4 regions of the Streptomyces sp. NPDC039462 genome follow, and region 3 is predicted to be linked to each of the others. Evidence: riboswitches for the same ligand, from Rfam matches in the RefSeq annotation. Region 3 holds a riboswitch; each other region holds the start of a gene.
The links. Region 3 has a riboswitch for cobalamin ahead of ACZ7LU_RS20895 (energy-coupling factor ABC transporter permease). Riboswitches for the same ligand answer to the same signal wherever they lie in the genome.
Positions count from the first base shown of each region.

Region 1: linked by a shared signal. The riboswitch ahead of ACZ7LU_RS28550 (ABC transporter substrate-binding protein) and the one ahead of ACZ7LU_RS20895 (energy-coupling factor ABC transporter permease) in region 3 are both predicted to bind cobalamin.
Region 2: linked by a shared signal. The riboswitch ahead of metE (5-methyltetrahydropteroyltriglutamate--homocysteine S-methyltransferase) and the one ahead of ACZ7LU_RS20895 (energy-coupling factor ABC transporter permease) in region 3 are both predicted to bind cobalamin.
Region 4: linked by a shared signal. The riboswitch ahead of cobN (cobaltochelatase subunit CobN) and the one ahead of ACZ7LU_RS20895 (energy-coupling factor ABC transporter permease) in region 3 are both predicted to bind cobalamin.

Region 1 covers NZ_JBVKAO010000006.1:44,545-47,953, reverse strand. The annotation lists gene ACZ7LU_RS28555 (FecCD family ABC transporter permease) at 1-176, opposite strand, end outside; gene ACZ7LU_RS28550 (ABC transporter substrate-binding protein) at 173-1,216, opposite strand; cobalamin riboswitch at 1,283-1,467, opposite strand; gene ACZ7LU_RS28545 (VOC family protein) at 1,465-1,953, opposite strand; gene ACZ7LU_RS28540 (AraC family transcriptional regulator) at 1,959-2,819, opposite strand; gene ACZ7LU_RS28535 (HAD family hydrolase) at 3,010-3,409, shown strand, end outside.
Region 2 covers NZ_JBVKAO010000001.1:1,986,756-1,990,164, forward strand. The annotation lists gene metE (5-methyltetrahydropteroyltriglutamate--homocysteine S-methyltransferase) at 1-1,296, opposite strand, end outside; cobalamin riboswitch at 1,463-1,683, opposite strand; gene ACZ7LU_RS07965 (hypothetical protein) at 1,775-2,572, opposite strand; gene ACZ7LU_RS07970 (hypothetical protein) at 2,731-3,409, opposite strand, start outside.
Region 3 covers NZ_JBVKAO010000003.1:819,480-822,888, forward strand. The annotation lists gene ACZ7LU_RS20885 (ArsR/SmtB family transcription factor) at 1-371, opposite strand, end outside; gene ACZ7LU_RS20890 (hypothetical protein) at 579-887, shown strand; cobalamin riboswitch at 1,114-1,297, shown strand; gene ACZ7LU_RS20895 (energy-coupling factor ABC transporter permease) at 1,328-2,056, shown strand; gene ACZ7LU_RS20900 (energy-coupling factor ABC transporter substrate-binding protein) at 2,056-2,463, shown strand; gene cbiQ (cobalt ECF transporter T component CbiQ) at 2,470-3,219, shown strand; gene ACZ7LU_RS20910 (energy-coupling factor ABC transporter ATP-binding protein) at 3,261-3,409, shown strand, end outside.
Region 4 covers NZ_JBVKAO010000001.1:262,770-266,178, forward strand. The annotation lists gene cobN (cobaltochelatase subunit CobN) at 1-1,900, opposite strand, end outside; cobalamin riboswitch at 1,942-2,065, opposite strand; gene ACZ7LU_RS01035 (hypothetical protein) at 2,208-2,339, opposite strand; gene ACZ7LU_RS01040 (cobalamin biosynthesis protein CobG) at 2,349-3,409, shown strand, end outside.

The DNA of each region.
Region 1 (3,409 bases), on a different contig from region 3:
TCCGCGGGCCCGATGGTGACGGCCACGGAGACGGACAGGACGAGCCCGGCGGCCCCGGCCACCCAGAGGAGGCCGAGCCGCAGTCCGTGCCGTATGGAGAAGACGACGGGGTCGGGGGCATTCGCGGGGAGAGCGGGTGCGGGGACCGTGTCCCTGCCGGGTGCTGCCTCCGTCACTTGACGAGCCCGAATTTCCGCAGGCCCGCGGCGACCTGTTCGATGCCGTCGACCGTGCGGATCGTGGGGTTCATGGCCTGGCCGCTGAGGAGGACGTACCGCTTCTTCTTCACGGCGGTCAGGTTCTTCGTCGCCGGGTTGGTCTCCAGGAACTTGATCTTCGCCGCCGCGCTCTCGGCCGACTGCGACTTGCGCGTGAGGTCGCCGATGACGAGGACGTCGGGGTCGCGGTCGGCGACGGTCTCCCAGTTGATCTGGGGCCATTCCTCGCGGGTGTCGTCGAAGACGTTCTTCGCGCCGAGCTCGCGGGTGATGATGCCGGGCGCGCCGCAGCAGCCCGCCATGTAGGGGGCGTCGGAGTTGGCGAACCAGTACAGGAGCGTCACGTCGGAGGCGGCCGCCTCGTCGATGTCCTTCGTGGCCTTCGTGATACGGCCCTTCAGGTCCGCGACCAGCTTCTCGCCGCGCTTCTCGACGTGGAAGACCTTCGCCAGGTCGCGCACCTCTTTGTAGACCGTGTCCATGGTGAGGGTCTTGACGCGTTTGCCGTCGCCGCCGCTGTCGTTGTCCTTGCCCGCGCAGTCGGTGGGCGAGACGTAGACGGGGACGCCGAGTTCGGTGAACTTCGTGCGGTCGGCGACGCCGCCCTTGCCGACCGTGTAGAGGAAGGAGGCGCTGACGAAGTCGGGCTCCTTGGAGAGGACCTTCTCCAGCGCCGGGTAGCGGTCGGCGAGCCGCTCCACCTTCGCGTTGTCCTTCTCCAGGTTCTTCAGGACCGGGTCGGTCCAGGTGCCGGTGCCGACCATGCGGTCGGCGAGGCCGAGGGAGAGGAGGATCTCCGTGGAACCCTGGTCGAGGGAGACGGCCCGCCGGGGCGCCGCGTCGACCTTCGCCTCCTTGCCGCAGGAGGCGACCGTCACCGGATAGCCGTCGGCGCTCCCGCCCGCCGGCTTCTCCGCGGAGCCGCCGCACGCGGTGAGCGTGAGCGTGCCGGCACAGAGCAGGGCGGACAGAGTGGATATACGGGCTGTCGAGGACACGTGATCCCTTGGGTCTCGCGGCTCATACGCGGAGCCTGGCCTGCGTCACGACCTCCGCCGCCCGGTGTGCGAGCGGAGGCGCCAGCAGGTCTTCGGACTCGGGATCGACCGGGCGGGGCGCCTTCCCGGGCGTCCTGGAACGCCCAGTGGCCGTGGCCCCGCCCGTCCCCCTCACCGCTGCGCGTCAGTTCCGGATTCGCACCGGATTCCCTGGCCCAGGTGTGGGTTTGACTGGCTTGCGCAAGTTATCACGCGTCCTCGCGGGGGCGGTCCGTGCCGTGGACCGGCACGGGCCTCGGCTCGCCGCGGTAGGTGCCGAAGGACCAGCGGTTTCCCTCGGGGTCCTCGATGCCGAACTCGCGGCTGCCGTAGGGCTTGTCCTCGATCTCACGGGTGATCTTGACGCCGGCCTCGGTGAGGCGGGCGTACAGGGCGTCCACATGGTCGGTGACGACGTAGGCACCGGACGTGCCCGGCTTTCCGCAGGCCGCGGCCGCCGACTCGGGGTCGTACGAGCCGAGCATGATGCCGCCGCCCTCGGGCCAGTCGAGCTGGGCGTGGGCCACGCGGCCGCCGTCCTCGTAGACGGCGGTGCGCAGGAAGCCGACGGTGCCGACGAGGAAGTCGATCAGCGCGGGGGCGTCCTCGGCCTGGAGCGCCGGCCAGATGGCGGGGGCGGGTGCGGTTTCAGGGGCGCCAGGCGTGGTGTCGGGTGTGGTATCGGGTGTGGTGTTCATGTCTCTCACTCTTCTCCGCCGCCGTGCGCCCCGGCTTGGATATTCCGGCACTCCTCGGCCAGCCAGCGGGTGGGGCTCGCCTCCGTGTACTGCCGGAAGTCGCGGACGAGGTGGGAGTGGTCGTAATAGCCGGTCTCGGCGGCGACCCGGGCGAGGTCCGGCGGCCCGCCCGCCGCGACGGCGCGGACCACGGCGGCCTTGGCGTGCTGGAAACGCATCAGGCGGGCGGCCTGTTTGGGGCTCAGCCCGGTCTCGGCGCGGAACAGCGCGGTCAGCCGGCGCTCGCTGAGCGCCACGTGCCGGGACAGGCCGCCGAGGGTGCCCGCGCCCCGGTGCCTGGCCAGCCACGCCCAGGCCTCGGCGACCTCCGGGCGCACGGCCCCGGCGGCGCGGTCCTCGGCCGCGCGCCGCCGCAGATAGCCGGAGAGCAGGGCGAAGCGGTCCTCCCAGCGGTCCAGTTCGCACAGGCGCTCGCGGAGGTCGGCGGCGCGGTCGCCGAGGACGTCGGTGCCGCCGACGACGAGCTGCCCGGCCAGTTCCGCGGCGGGCAGCCCGAGGAGCGGGCGGGCCGCGAGGGGGTGCACGGCGAGCTGGATGCCCGCCTCGTGCTCGGGCTGTACGACGTACGCGGGGCTCTGGTGCAGGCCGCCCACGACGATGTCGGTGCGCGCCGCGTCCGGTCCCGTGGCCTGGCCGGGGGTGGCGCCGGTGGCGATGGGGCCGTCCAGCGAGAAGATCAAGGTCAGATACGGGGACGGGAGGCCCCGGTGCAGGGCGGGCCGCTGCCCCGCGGTGCGGTAGCCGACCGCGGAGACGACCATGCCGCCGAGCCGTGGAACGGTCCGGACGAACTCACGGGAGCCCATGCGTTCCAGTATGCGGGGCGTGGCCCGGACGCGTCGCGGAGTCCCCTACCGCTACCCCCGTCCCCCTCCCCCATACCCCCCGCCCCCGGTGACTTCGATCATGGGAAATGAGCGTCCCGGCCCATAGCATGGCGCGCCGCTCCGGACGGGGCCGCGCATCGCTTTCAGGAAACGGCAGGGACGTAGAGACATGGCAGTACGGGCAAAGGGCAAGCTGGCCGTCATCGGTGCCACGGGGGCGCTGGCCGCCGCCGTCCTCGCGGGCAGCGCACTGTGGCCCACCAGCGAGGCGACCGCCGCCGACACCTCCGTGGCCACCGCCCGTGAGCTGTCACACTGGCCGAAGCCCGTCGCGAAGAAGCTCGGCAAGGTCATCGCGGAGAACGGCCACAAGGGCGCGTACGCCGTCTTCGACGCGGACAACACGACGTACCGCAACGACCTCGAAGAGTCGCTGCTGCCCTTCCTGGAGATGAAGGGCGTCCTGAGCCGCAAGACCATGGACCCGTCCCTGAAGGTCATCCCCTTCAAGGACAAGGCCGGGCACAAGGAGAGCCTCTACAGCTACTACAACCGGCTGTGCGAGGTGG
Region 2 (3,409 bases), on a different contig from region 3:
CTGGGCCGCGGCCCGCTCCGCGTACGGCTGGGAGCGCCGTGCGTCGGCGTCGGTGACGGCTTCGGTACGGGCGCGGACGGCCGGGTCGCGGGTGATGGGGGAGCCCGCCCGCGACGCCAGGTCGGCGCGGTTGGCGGCGAGTTGGGTGGAGATCGTGTGCGTGCCCCGCGCCAGGCCCCTGGCGAGGGTCACGATCTCGGTGGTCTTCTGGCGGGCGAAGGCCAGCCAGCGCAGGATCTGCGGCTCGATGTCACGTTCGAGGGCCGTGTCGATGGGGACGTGGAGGAGTGAGCAGGAGGCGGCCACGTCGACCCGGTCGGCGAGTCCGAGCAGGGTGCCGAGCGTGGCCAGGGACTGCTCCAGGTCGTTGACCCAGATGTTGCGGCCGTTGACGACACCGGCGACGAGCCGCTTGCCGGGCAGGCCGCCCACGGCGGCGAGCGCGTCGAGGTTGGCGGCGGCCGCCCCGGTGAAGTCGAGGGCGAGGCCGTCGACCGGGGCCTTGGCGAGCACCGGCAGTGCGTCGCCGAGCCGGTCGAAGTACGAGGCGACAAGGAGCTTGGGGCGGTCGGTGAGGGCGCCCAGGTCGCGGTAGGCGCGCTCGGCCGCGTTCAGTTCGGCCGGCGTGCGGTCCTGGACGAGGGCGGGCTCGTCGAGCTGGACCCACTCGGCACCCGCCGCGCGCAGGTCCGCGAGGACTTCGGCGTACACCGGCAGGAGACGGTCGAGGAGGGTGAGCGGGTCGAAGTCGGGAGCCACCCCGGGCGCGGGCTTGGCGAGCAGCAGGTAGGTGACAGGGCCGACGAGGACGGGCCGGGCCGCGAGGCCGAGCGCCCGGGCCTCCTTGAACTCGGTGACCTGCTTGGTGGAGTCGGCGCTGAACACCGTGCCAGGACCCAACTCGGGCACCAGGTAGTGGTAGTTCGTGTCGAACCACTTCGTCATCTCCAGCGGCGCCACGTCCTGCGTGCCGCGCGCCATCGCGAAGTAGCCGTCGAGCGTGTTCGTCTCGACCGCGGCACGGTGCCGTTCGGGGACGGCGCCGACCATGACGGTGGTGTCCAGGACGTGGTCGTAGTACGAAAAGTCGCCGGTCGGGACTTCGCCGATGCCGGCGTCGGCGAGTTCCTGCCAGTTCGCGCGGCGGAGGTCGGCGGCGGCGGTACGGAGGGCGTCGGCGGTGACGCGGCCCTTCCAGTAGCCCTCGATCGCCTTCTTCAGTTCGCGGTTGCGGCCCTGGCGGGGGTAGCCGTACACGGTGGCCCGTGCTGCCGCGGCTGCGGGCTTGGTGGTCACGGAGATCTCCTTCGCGAGATGAATCCCTGAGATCCCGGGGACGGGACGAGAGCGCGAAGGGGCGACCGACCGGACAGGTGAGGGATCGCGCGGGTGGCGCGGCCGTCCGTCCGATGTGTGCGCCGACCCGCCCTCGAGGTCACCGGGATATCCGCGCCCGAAACGGTTCGCGCGCGGACAGCGGGCAGGTCTTCGGACTCGCGGGCACATCCTCACGGGGGAGGACGCCTACTGGCCGTCGCTTCCCAGGACCGGTCTCCGGTCCCAGTGCGTGTGACGGCGGTCGTTCCCGCTCACCGCTGCGGGGCAGTCCCGGATTCCCACCGGGTTCCCTCTTGCGACGCTCCCGCCTGGCGGACGGGGCGAACCAGCTGCGCTGATCACTTTACGACGCCGTCCACCGGTGGGCCGGGTCACGGCAGGATCCGAAAAGTGAGGTGCGACACGCGGCGCCACACGCGTGGCCCCACCGGATCGGCTATCCCCGGCACTCCCGTGCCCGGCGGCCGGTCCCGCTGAGCAGGTCGACGCGTTGTCCCGGGCCCTCCTTGAGGACGTAGAGGGTGCCGTCCTCGGGCGTCCAGTAGCGGGGGACGAGGAAGACGCGGTCTCCGGAGACGTGGAACAGCCGCAGCCCGCCGTACTCGTACGCGTACTGGCTGCCCTTGTCGGTGACGCGACGGAAGCAGCTGCCGCCGCCGCGGATCATCAGATCCTTCTCGCTGAAGACGGCGACAGCCGGGAAGTCGCTGAGCAGGGTCCGCTCGGTCAGCTCCGCCCGGCCGCGGCCCGCGATCGCCGCGTACGTCGACACGGCCCAGAACAGCGACAGGACGCAGATGAAGAGGGTGAGCCCCCAGAGCCGCAGGTCCCGGCGGTCACGGGTGCGGGCGTACGCGTTGAGCGCGAAGCCGCCGATCGCGGTGAGCGGCAGCAACAGGTCGAACAGCCAGGGGTTGAGCGGATACAGCGGTACGAGGACGAGGGGCACCGCCCACGCGAACCGCAGCACGCGCACGGCGCGGGCCAGCCGCTCCGGTGCGCCCGCCGCCCAGCGCAGCAGTCCGAGCGTGCCGAGCGCGACGCCCGCCGCGAACCAGGCGGGGAGGTAGAGGGCTCCGACGCTGCGCAACAGGTAGTCGCTGGTGGAGAAGTGGAAGACGGTGTCGCGCAGCCCGAGGGCCTTGGTCTCGGCGTCGGTGCTCGCCCAGCCGAAGTAGAAGAGGACCGCGGTCAGGAGGGTGACGAGGGAGCCGATGGCGCCGACGAGCTCCAACCAGCCGATGGGGGGTGGGGAGGGGGCCGGGGAAGGGGCCGGATCCGGAACCGGATCAGGAGCCGGGGTGGGCTCCGGTGCGGGGGCGGGCCGGGGTGCCGGCTCAGGGTCGGCGGGCGGTTCCGGTTCGGGTTCCGGTCGTGGCTCCGGAGGCTCACTCATCGGGACAGCGCGTCGGACGTGGGCGAGGCGGAGGCGGATGACCCGGAGGAGGGCGAGGGAGGCTGCGGGACGCCGCTCCAGTCGAGGGTGAACGCCGCCCGCTTCGTCACCCTGGCGCCGCTCTTCGTCACGAGCGTCACGTCGATGGCCGTCGGACGCCGCCCCTCAAAACGGTCGGCTCCTGGAAGGTCCACCGATACCGTCCCGTCCTTGCAGCACCTCGCCTTGTCGTCCTCGTCGCCGAAGGGCTCCAGGGAGATCGGGTTCGTCAGCTCCGCGGCGCGCAGTTCCACGGTGGCCGGCGCGTCGGGCCACGTGCCGTAGAAGCCGATCGACGAGCCCGGCGCGACGCTCGCGTCCGTGGCGGAGATCTTGTTGCCGCACGCTGCGGCGCCCGCCGGGGCGGGGCGCAACACCACTTGTTCGGCGGGGTGGCGTTGGTAGTAGGCGACGAAGCGTTGCAGGACCGCCAAGGCGTCCCCGTCCTTGCACAACTGGTCGGTGTTCGCGGGCCGGTACCCGGCCGCGCGCAGCCCCGCTTCGGCCTTCGCCGCGATGTCCAGCCCCTGCCTCTCGCCCTGGGCGGCCTTGCAGATCCCGGCAAGCCCCTCGATGACCTTCCAGGACTGCGGGGTCGCCGAGCCGTCGGGCTGCCTGCCGGGGTCGGTCGCGGCC
Region 3 (3,409 bases):
GGGTCCCGGCCGAGTGAGCGGACGGCCGGCGAGAGGCCCCGGGTGCGGCCGGGCGCCCACTGCCGCAGATCCTTCCGGACGCGGTCGGCAGGTGTGCCGCGCAGCCGGTCGACCAGGTCGTCCGGGTGGCCCTCGCCGCTCAGGTCCAGGAAGTCCACCGCCGCGCCGGTGGCGGGGATCAGCTCGCACAACGTCCCTATCCGGGGCGGCAGATGCCGGGCCGCCCGGCTGCGCCAGGCGTCGAACCGGACCGGGTGGGAGCGCTCCTGGAGCAATCGGACGGCGATCTCCAGTTCGAGCAAGGGCCGTGGCGCCGCGGCCAGTCGGGTGCGGGCCAGGTCTTCGGCGGTGAGGTGGATACGCAACGTCACCCGGGCGATCCTCCTCGCGGCCTTCGATTCGGGCCAGCCCGAAACGAGTCGATCAGTGGCGGCCGGCGGCCAACACTGGCGGGGCCGGGAGAACGCAGCACCGTCCCGGCCAGGGGGGGAGGACGGCGCCGCGCGGCACCTCGCTGCCCGCGGCGCCGGTGCCCGCCCCCGTTCTCCCACCGCTCCACTCCGACGGAAGGAAAATCTGTGCGTCACATGAAGAAGGCCGCCCTGCTCGTGTCCGCGACGGCTCTGACCACCGCGCTCGCTGCCACGCCCGCGGTGGCCGACACGCACGGGAGCAGCGCTCCGAAGGCCACCGCGTCCTCCGCCGCGAGCGAGGCGGCCGACAGGTCCGCGGACGAGTTCGGCGCGATGTCGTGGATCTATGTGGGCACCTACCGCACCCTGTCCGCGTGCGAGGCCGACGGCCGGAACTCCATCTACTCCGAGTGGGACTGCAAGAAGAACCCCAGCAGCGGCAAGTGGCAGCTGTGGGTGAACGACGAGTCCTGATCGACTGTCGAAGGCGCTGAGGCGCTGAGGCGCTGAGGCGCTGAGGAGTTGAGAACGACCGGCCATTGAGCGTCCAGGGCCCCCACCCCGAGGGTGGGGGCCCTGGACGTTCGGGGCCGCCAGACCTACGCATGGCCTCTGAGCAGGGGCGTACGCGGTGGTGGTGTGCGCTCGGGTGTGACACCGGCGCGACCGCCGTGCAAGTTGTCAGGGCGATTTTTGCGCACTAGTGTCACCACGCCTTGGTGCTCGGGAAATCCGGTGTGATGCCGGTGCGGCCCTCGCCACTGTGATCGGGAAGTCCGGCTCCAGCCCTCGCGGCAGCCACTGGGTACACGCGTACCCGGGAAGGCGGAGTCCGGTCGGTACGACCCGTCAGCCAGGAGACCGGCCAAGGCACGTTGTCCATCCACGAGGTGCTGGAGAGGGTCTGCTGAGCCATGCACATAGCCGAGGGTTTCCTCCCGCCGGCGCACGCGATCGCCTGGGGCGTAGCGTCCGCGCCGTTCGTCGTCCACGGAGTCCGCTCCCTGACCCGTGAAGTCAAGGAACATCCGGAGAGCACGCTGCTCCTCGGAGCCTCCGGGGCCTTCACGTTTGTCCTTTCCGCGTTGAAAATCCCCTCGGTGACGGGCAGTTGCTCGCATCCGACGGGGACCGGGCTCGGGGCGATCCTGTTCCGGCCACCGATCATGACGGTGCTCGGCACCATCACCCTGCTCTTCCAGGCACTGCTGCTCGCCCACGGCGGACTCACCACCCTGGGCGCCAACGTGTTCTCCATGGCGATCATCGGCCCCTGGGCGGGTTACGCGGTCTACCGGCTCCTGAGGCGGTACGACGTGCCGCTCATGGTCACCGTGTTCTTCGGGGCGTTCGTCGCCGACCTGACCACGTACTGCGTCACCAGTGTCCAGCTGGCCCTGGCGTTCCCCGACCCCGGCAGCGGTTTCCTGGGCGCCCTGGGCAAGTTCGGCGGCATCTTCGCCGTCACCCAGATCCCCCTGGCGGTCAGCGAAGGCCTGCTCACCGTCCTGGTGATGCGCCTGCTCGTGCAGTCCAGCAAGGGCGAGCTCACCCGCCTCGGCGTACTGCTGCAGCGCAAGCAGGCGGACACCACGAAGAAGGCGGACACGACGAAGAAGACCGAGACGGGGGCCAGCGCCTGATGAGCCGGAACGCGAAGATCAACACACTGCTGCTCCTCATCGTCGCCGCGCTCGCGGTGCTTCCCCTGGCGCTCGGTCTCGGCGACGACGAGGAAGAGCCGTTCGCAGGCGCCGACGCCCAGGCCGAGACGGCGATCACCGAGATCGACCCGGACTATGATCCATGGTTCTCGCCGCTGTACGAACCCCCGTCCGGGGAAGTCGAGTCGGCGCTGTTCGCTCTACAGGCGGCCATCGGCGCGGGCGTCCTCGCCTACTACTTCGGGCTGCGCAAGGGCCGCCGCCAGGGCGCGGAACAGGCCCGGGCGGAAGCGGCACGGCCCGAAGCGGCGCGGCCGGAGGCGTCGGACGGCTCCGACGAGCCGGTCGACGCGGGCGGCCCCCGGTCCGGGACCGAGCGGGTCTGACCCGGCGTGCTGCCCATCGACGCGGCGGCGCACAGCAGTCGCTGGCGCCGCCGGCATCCCGTGGACAAGGCCGTGCTCGGTCTCGGCCTCACCGTCCTGGCCATCTCGCTGCCGCCCTGGCCGGGCGCCGTCCTGGTGCTGGTCGCCGCACTCGCCCTGCTGCTGGGCCCGGCGGGCGTGCCGCCGGGCAAACTGTGGCGCGCCTACCGCGTGCCGCTCGGCTTCTGCGTGACCGGCGCCCTGACCCTGCTCATTCAGGTCGGCGGTCCCGGCGGGTTCGTGGCGTTCGCGGACGGCGGCCCGGCGCGGGCGGGCGGTCTGCTCCTGCGGACCTCCGCGGCCTCGCTCGGCGTGCTCCTGTTCGCCTTCACCACGCCCATGTCGGACCTGCTGCCCCGCCTGGTGAAGGCGGGGGTGCCCGCGCCGGTCGTGGACGTGGCGCTGGTCACGTACCGGATGAGCTTCCTGCTCCTGGACTCCATGAGCCGGATCCGGCAGGCGCAGGCCGCCCGGCTCGGCCACACCACCCGCGCCGCCACCTGGCGTTCCCTCGCCGGTCTCGGCGCCACCGCGTTCGTGCGCGCCTTCGACCGGGCGAGCCGGCTGCAGGCCGGGCTCGCCGGGCGTGGCTACGACGGCACCCTGCGCGTCCTCGTGCCCGAGGCCCGGATATCACGGCCCTTCCTCGCCGCCGGCGCGGCACTGCTCGTGGGCCTGGTGGCCCTGACCCTCGTACTGGAAAGGTTCCTGCCATGAGCGCCACGAGTGCGACGAGCGCCGGGGGCGGCGCGAGCGCCATGAGTCAGCCCGTGGTCGCTCTCCGCGCGGTGTCCTACGCGTACGAGGACGGGCCCACCGTGCTCAGCGGCCTCGACTTCGACGTCGTCGAGGGCCGTGCCCTCGCGCTGCTCGGACGCAACGGCAGCGGCAAGACCACCCTCATGCG
Region 4 (3,409 bases), on a different contig from region 3:
TCGCGGCCTGGATGAGCGTCCAGATCTGCGCGCGGATCGCCGGCAGTTTCGCCGGGTCCATGGAGCTGATCTGCGCGTACTCGTCGAGGAGCTGCTCCAGGCGCGCGATGTCGCCGTAGGAGTCGGCGCGCGCCATCGGCGGCACCAGGTGGTCGATGAGCGTGGCGTGCACGCGGCGCTTGGCCTGGGTGCCCTCGCCCGGGTCGTTGACCAGGAAGGGGTAGATCAGCGGCAGGTCGCCGAGCGCGGCGTCGGGGCCGCAGGCGGCGGACAGGCCCGCGTTCTTGCCGGGCAGCCACTCCAGGTTGCCGTGCTTGCCGAGGTGGATCATCGCGTCGGCGCCGAAGCCGCCGTCGGCCGCGGGCGCCGCGATCCAGCGGTACGCCGCCAGGTAGTGGTGCGACGGCGGCAGGTCCGGGTCGTGGTAGATCGCGATGGGGTTCTCGCCGAAGCCGCGCGGCGGCTGGATGAGGATGAGGAGGTTGCCGCGGCGCAGGGCGGCGAGCACGATGTCGCCCTCCGGGTCGCCGCCGTTGCCGACCCGTGAGCGGTCCAGGAACATCTCGCCGGGCGGCGGCCCCCAGTGCTGCTCGACCGAGTCCCGCAGCTCCTGCGGCAGCGTCGCGTACCACCGCTTGTAGTCGGCGGCCGGGATGCGCACCGGGTTGGCGGCGAGCTGCTCCTCGGTGAGCCACTCCTGGTCGTGGCCGCCCGCGTCGATGAGCGCGCGGATCAGCTCGTCGCCGTCACCGGAGACGAGGCCCGGGATGTCGGCCTCGGGGCCGAAGTCGTAGCCCTCGGCGATGAGCCTGCGCAGGAGCGCGACGGCGGACGCGGGGGTGTCGAGGCCGACCGCGTTGCCGATGCGGGAGTGCTTGGTGGGGTACGCGGAGAGCACCAGCGCGAGGCGCTTGTCGGCGGCCGGGATGCGCTTCAGGCGCGCGTGCCGTACGGCGATGCCGGCGACCCGGGCCGCCCGCTCGGCGTCGGCCACGTACGCGGGAAGGCCGTCCTCGTCGATCTCCTTGAAGGAGAAGGGGACCGTGATGAGGCGTCCGTCGAACTCGGGCACCGCGATCTGGCTCGCGGCGTCCAGCGGCGAGACGCCCTCGTCGTTCTCCTCCCAGGCCGAACGCGACCCGGTCAGGCAGAGCGCCTGGAGGATCGGCACGTCGAGGCCGGTCAGCGCGCCCGCGTCCCACGACTCGTCGTCACCGCCCGCCGACGCCTCGGCGGGCCTGGTGCCGCCCGCCGCGAGGACGGTCGTCACGATGGCGTCGGCGGCGCGCAGCTCGTCGATCAGCTCGGGCTCGGGGGCGCGCAGCGAAGCCACGTACAGCGGCATCGCGCGGGCGCCCGCGTCCTCGAGCGCGCCGCACAGCGCGTCCACGAAGGCGGTGTTGCCGCTCATGTGGTGGGCGCGGTAGTAGAGCACGGCGACCGTGGGGCCCTCGACGTCGGCGCGGGCGGTGCGCTCCAGCGGGCCCCAGGAGGGGGCGGCGGCGGGCGGCTCGAAGCCGTGGCCGGTGAGCAGCACGGTGTCGGAGAGGAAGCGGGCCAGCTGCTCCAGGTTGGCGGGGCCGCCGTGCGCGAGGTAGGCGTGCGCCTCGGCGGCGATGCCGATCGGCACGGTCGACGACGCCATCAGCTGGGCGTCGGGCGCCTGTTCACCGGTGAGCACGACGACCGGAAGGCCGGTGGCGATGAGCTGGTCGAGGCCATCCTGCCAGGCGCGGACGCCGCCGAGGAGGCGTACGACGACGAGGTCGACGCCGTCCAGCAGCGCGGGCAGCGCGTCGAGGTCCAGACGGGACGGGTTGGCGAACCGGTAGTCGACCGGGCCTCCCGCCGCGCGGGCGCTGAGCAGGTCGGTGTCGGAGGTCGACAACAGCAGAAGCATGCGGGCGCAGGCCTTCCTCGGGGTGTCCGCGCCCCGGGTGGTCGTATGGACGGCAGGAGTTCCTGGCTCACCCCACGCGGGTGGGGCTCACAGTGGCGGGACCGCGCCGGATTCGCACCGGGCTTCCTCCCTGGGGTCCTGGTGGACCCACGCCGTCGCTGGCGTCGGCGGACCTGGAGGCCCGCCGCCTGCATAGTAAGTCCTGCCCGCCGCCGATGGGGCGGCCACCTGCCAGGACGGTCCGTCTCGGGAGGCGACCGGCCGGATCCGCGTGGGTATGCTCGCCGCCATGCCGCCCACCCGAGCATCATCCCCAGACCAGGGCGAATCCCTCATACGTGACCGGGGTGACGCCTGCCCCGGAGCCCTCCGCCTGCACCTCGCGGACGACGGGCGCCTCGCCCGACTCCGGCTGCCCGGCGGGCTCCTGACGGGGCATCAGGCCTCCGTGCTGGCAGCCGCGGCGGAGCGTCTGGCGGACGGGAACCTCAGCGTCACCTCGCGCGGCAACATCGAGCTGCGCGGCCTCGGCGACGCGTGCGGCGGCGAACTCTCCCGGCTGCTCGCGGACGCCGGCCTGCTGCCCTCCGAGCGCCACGAGCGGGTGCGGAACGTGGTGGCGTCCCCGCTCGCGGGAACCGACGGACTCGGCCACGCCGACGTGCAGTTGTGGGCCCGTGAGCTGGACCGACTCCTGTGCGCGGAGGAGTGGACGACAGCGCTCTCCGGCCGCTTCCTGTTCGCCCTCGACGACGGCCGCGGGGATGCGGCCGGGCTCGGCGGCGATGTGACCTTGATCGCAGAATCCGGCGGGACTGCGGTCGTACGTCTCGGGGGCCACGCCTGCCGGGTCGCCGGGGCCGACGTCCCGCGCGCCGCCCTCGCCGCCGCCCGGGCCTTCCTCGACGCCGCGCGCGAGGCGGGCAACGGGGCCTGGCGGGTGCGTGAACTGCCCGACGGGACGACCGCGGACCTGGCGGGAGCACTGGCCCGGGTCGACGTCTCCGCCACTCCCGCCGACGTCCCGCTGCCGTCGCTCGCCGCGCCGCCCGCCCCGGGCGTCGTCGGCCGCGCGGTGGTGGTCCACGCCCCCCTCGGCCGCGTGAGCGCCGCCCAGTGGCGGGCCCTCCTGCCGCTCCCCGCCGACGAGCTGCGCGTCACGCCCTGGCGCGGCTTCGTGCTCCCTGGCTTCGCCGATGGGGCCGCGGCCCGCGCACGGCTGGCCGCGCTGGCCGCCGCCGGATACGTCACCGCATCCGACTCGCCCTGGCTGGGCGTCGGCGCCTGCACCGGCCGCCCGGGCTGCGCCAAGTCCCTCGCCGACGTCCGCGCCGACGCCGTGCCCGGCACCGGCGGACTCCCCGTCCACTGGTCCGGCTGCGAGCGGCGCTGCGGGCACCCGCACGGCGACTGGGTCGACGTCCTCGCGACCGGCGACGGCCGCTACGAGGTCACGCGGCACACCGGCGGCTCGACCGAGGCCGTGACGGGCAGCACCCTGACCGAGAC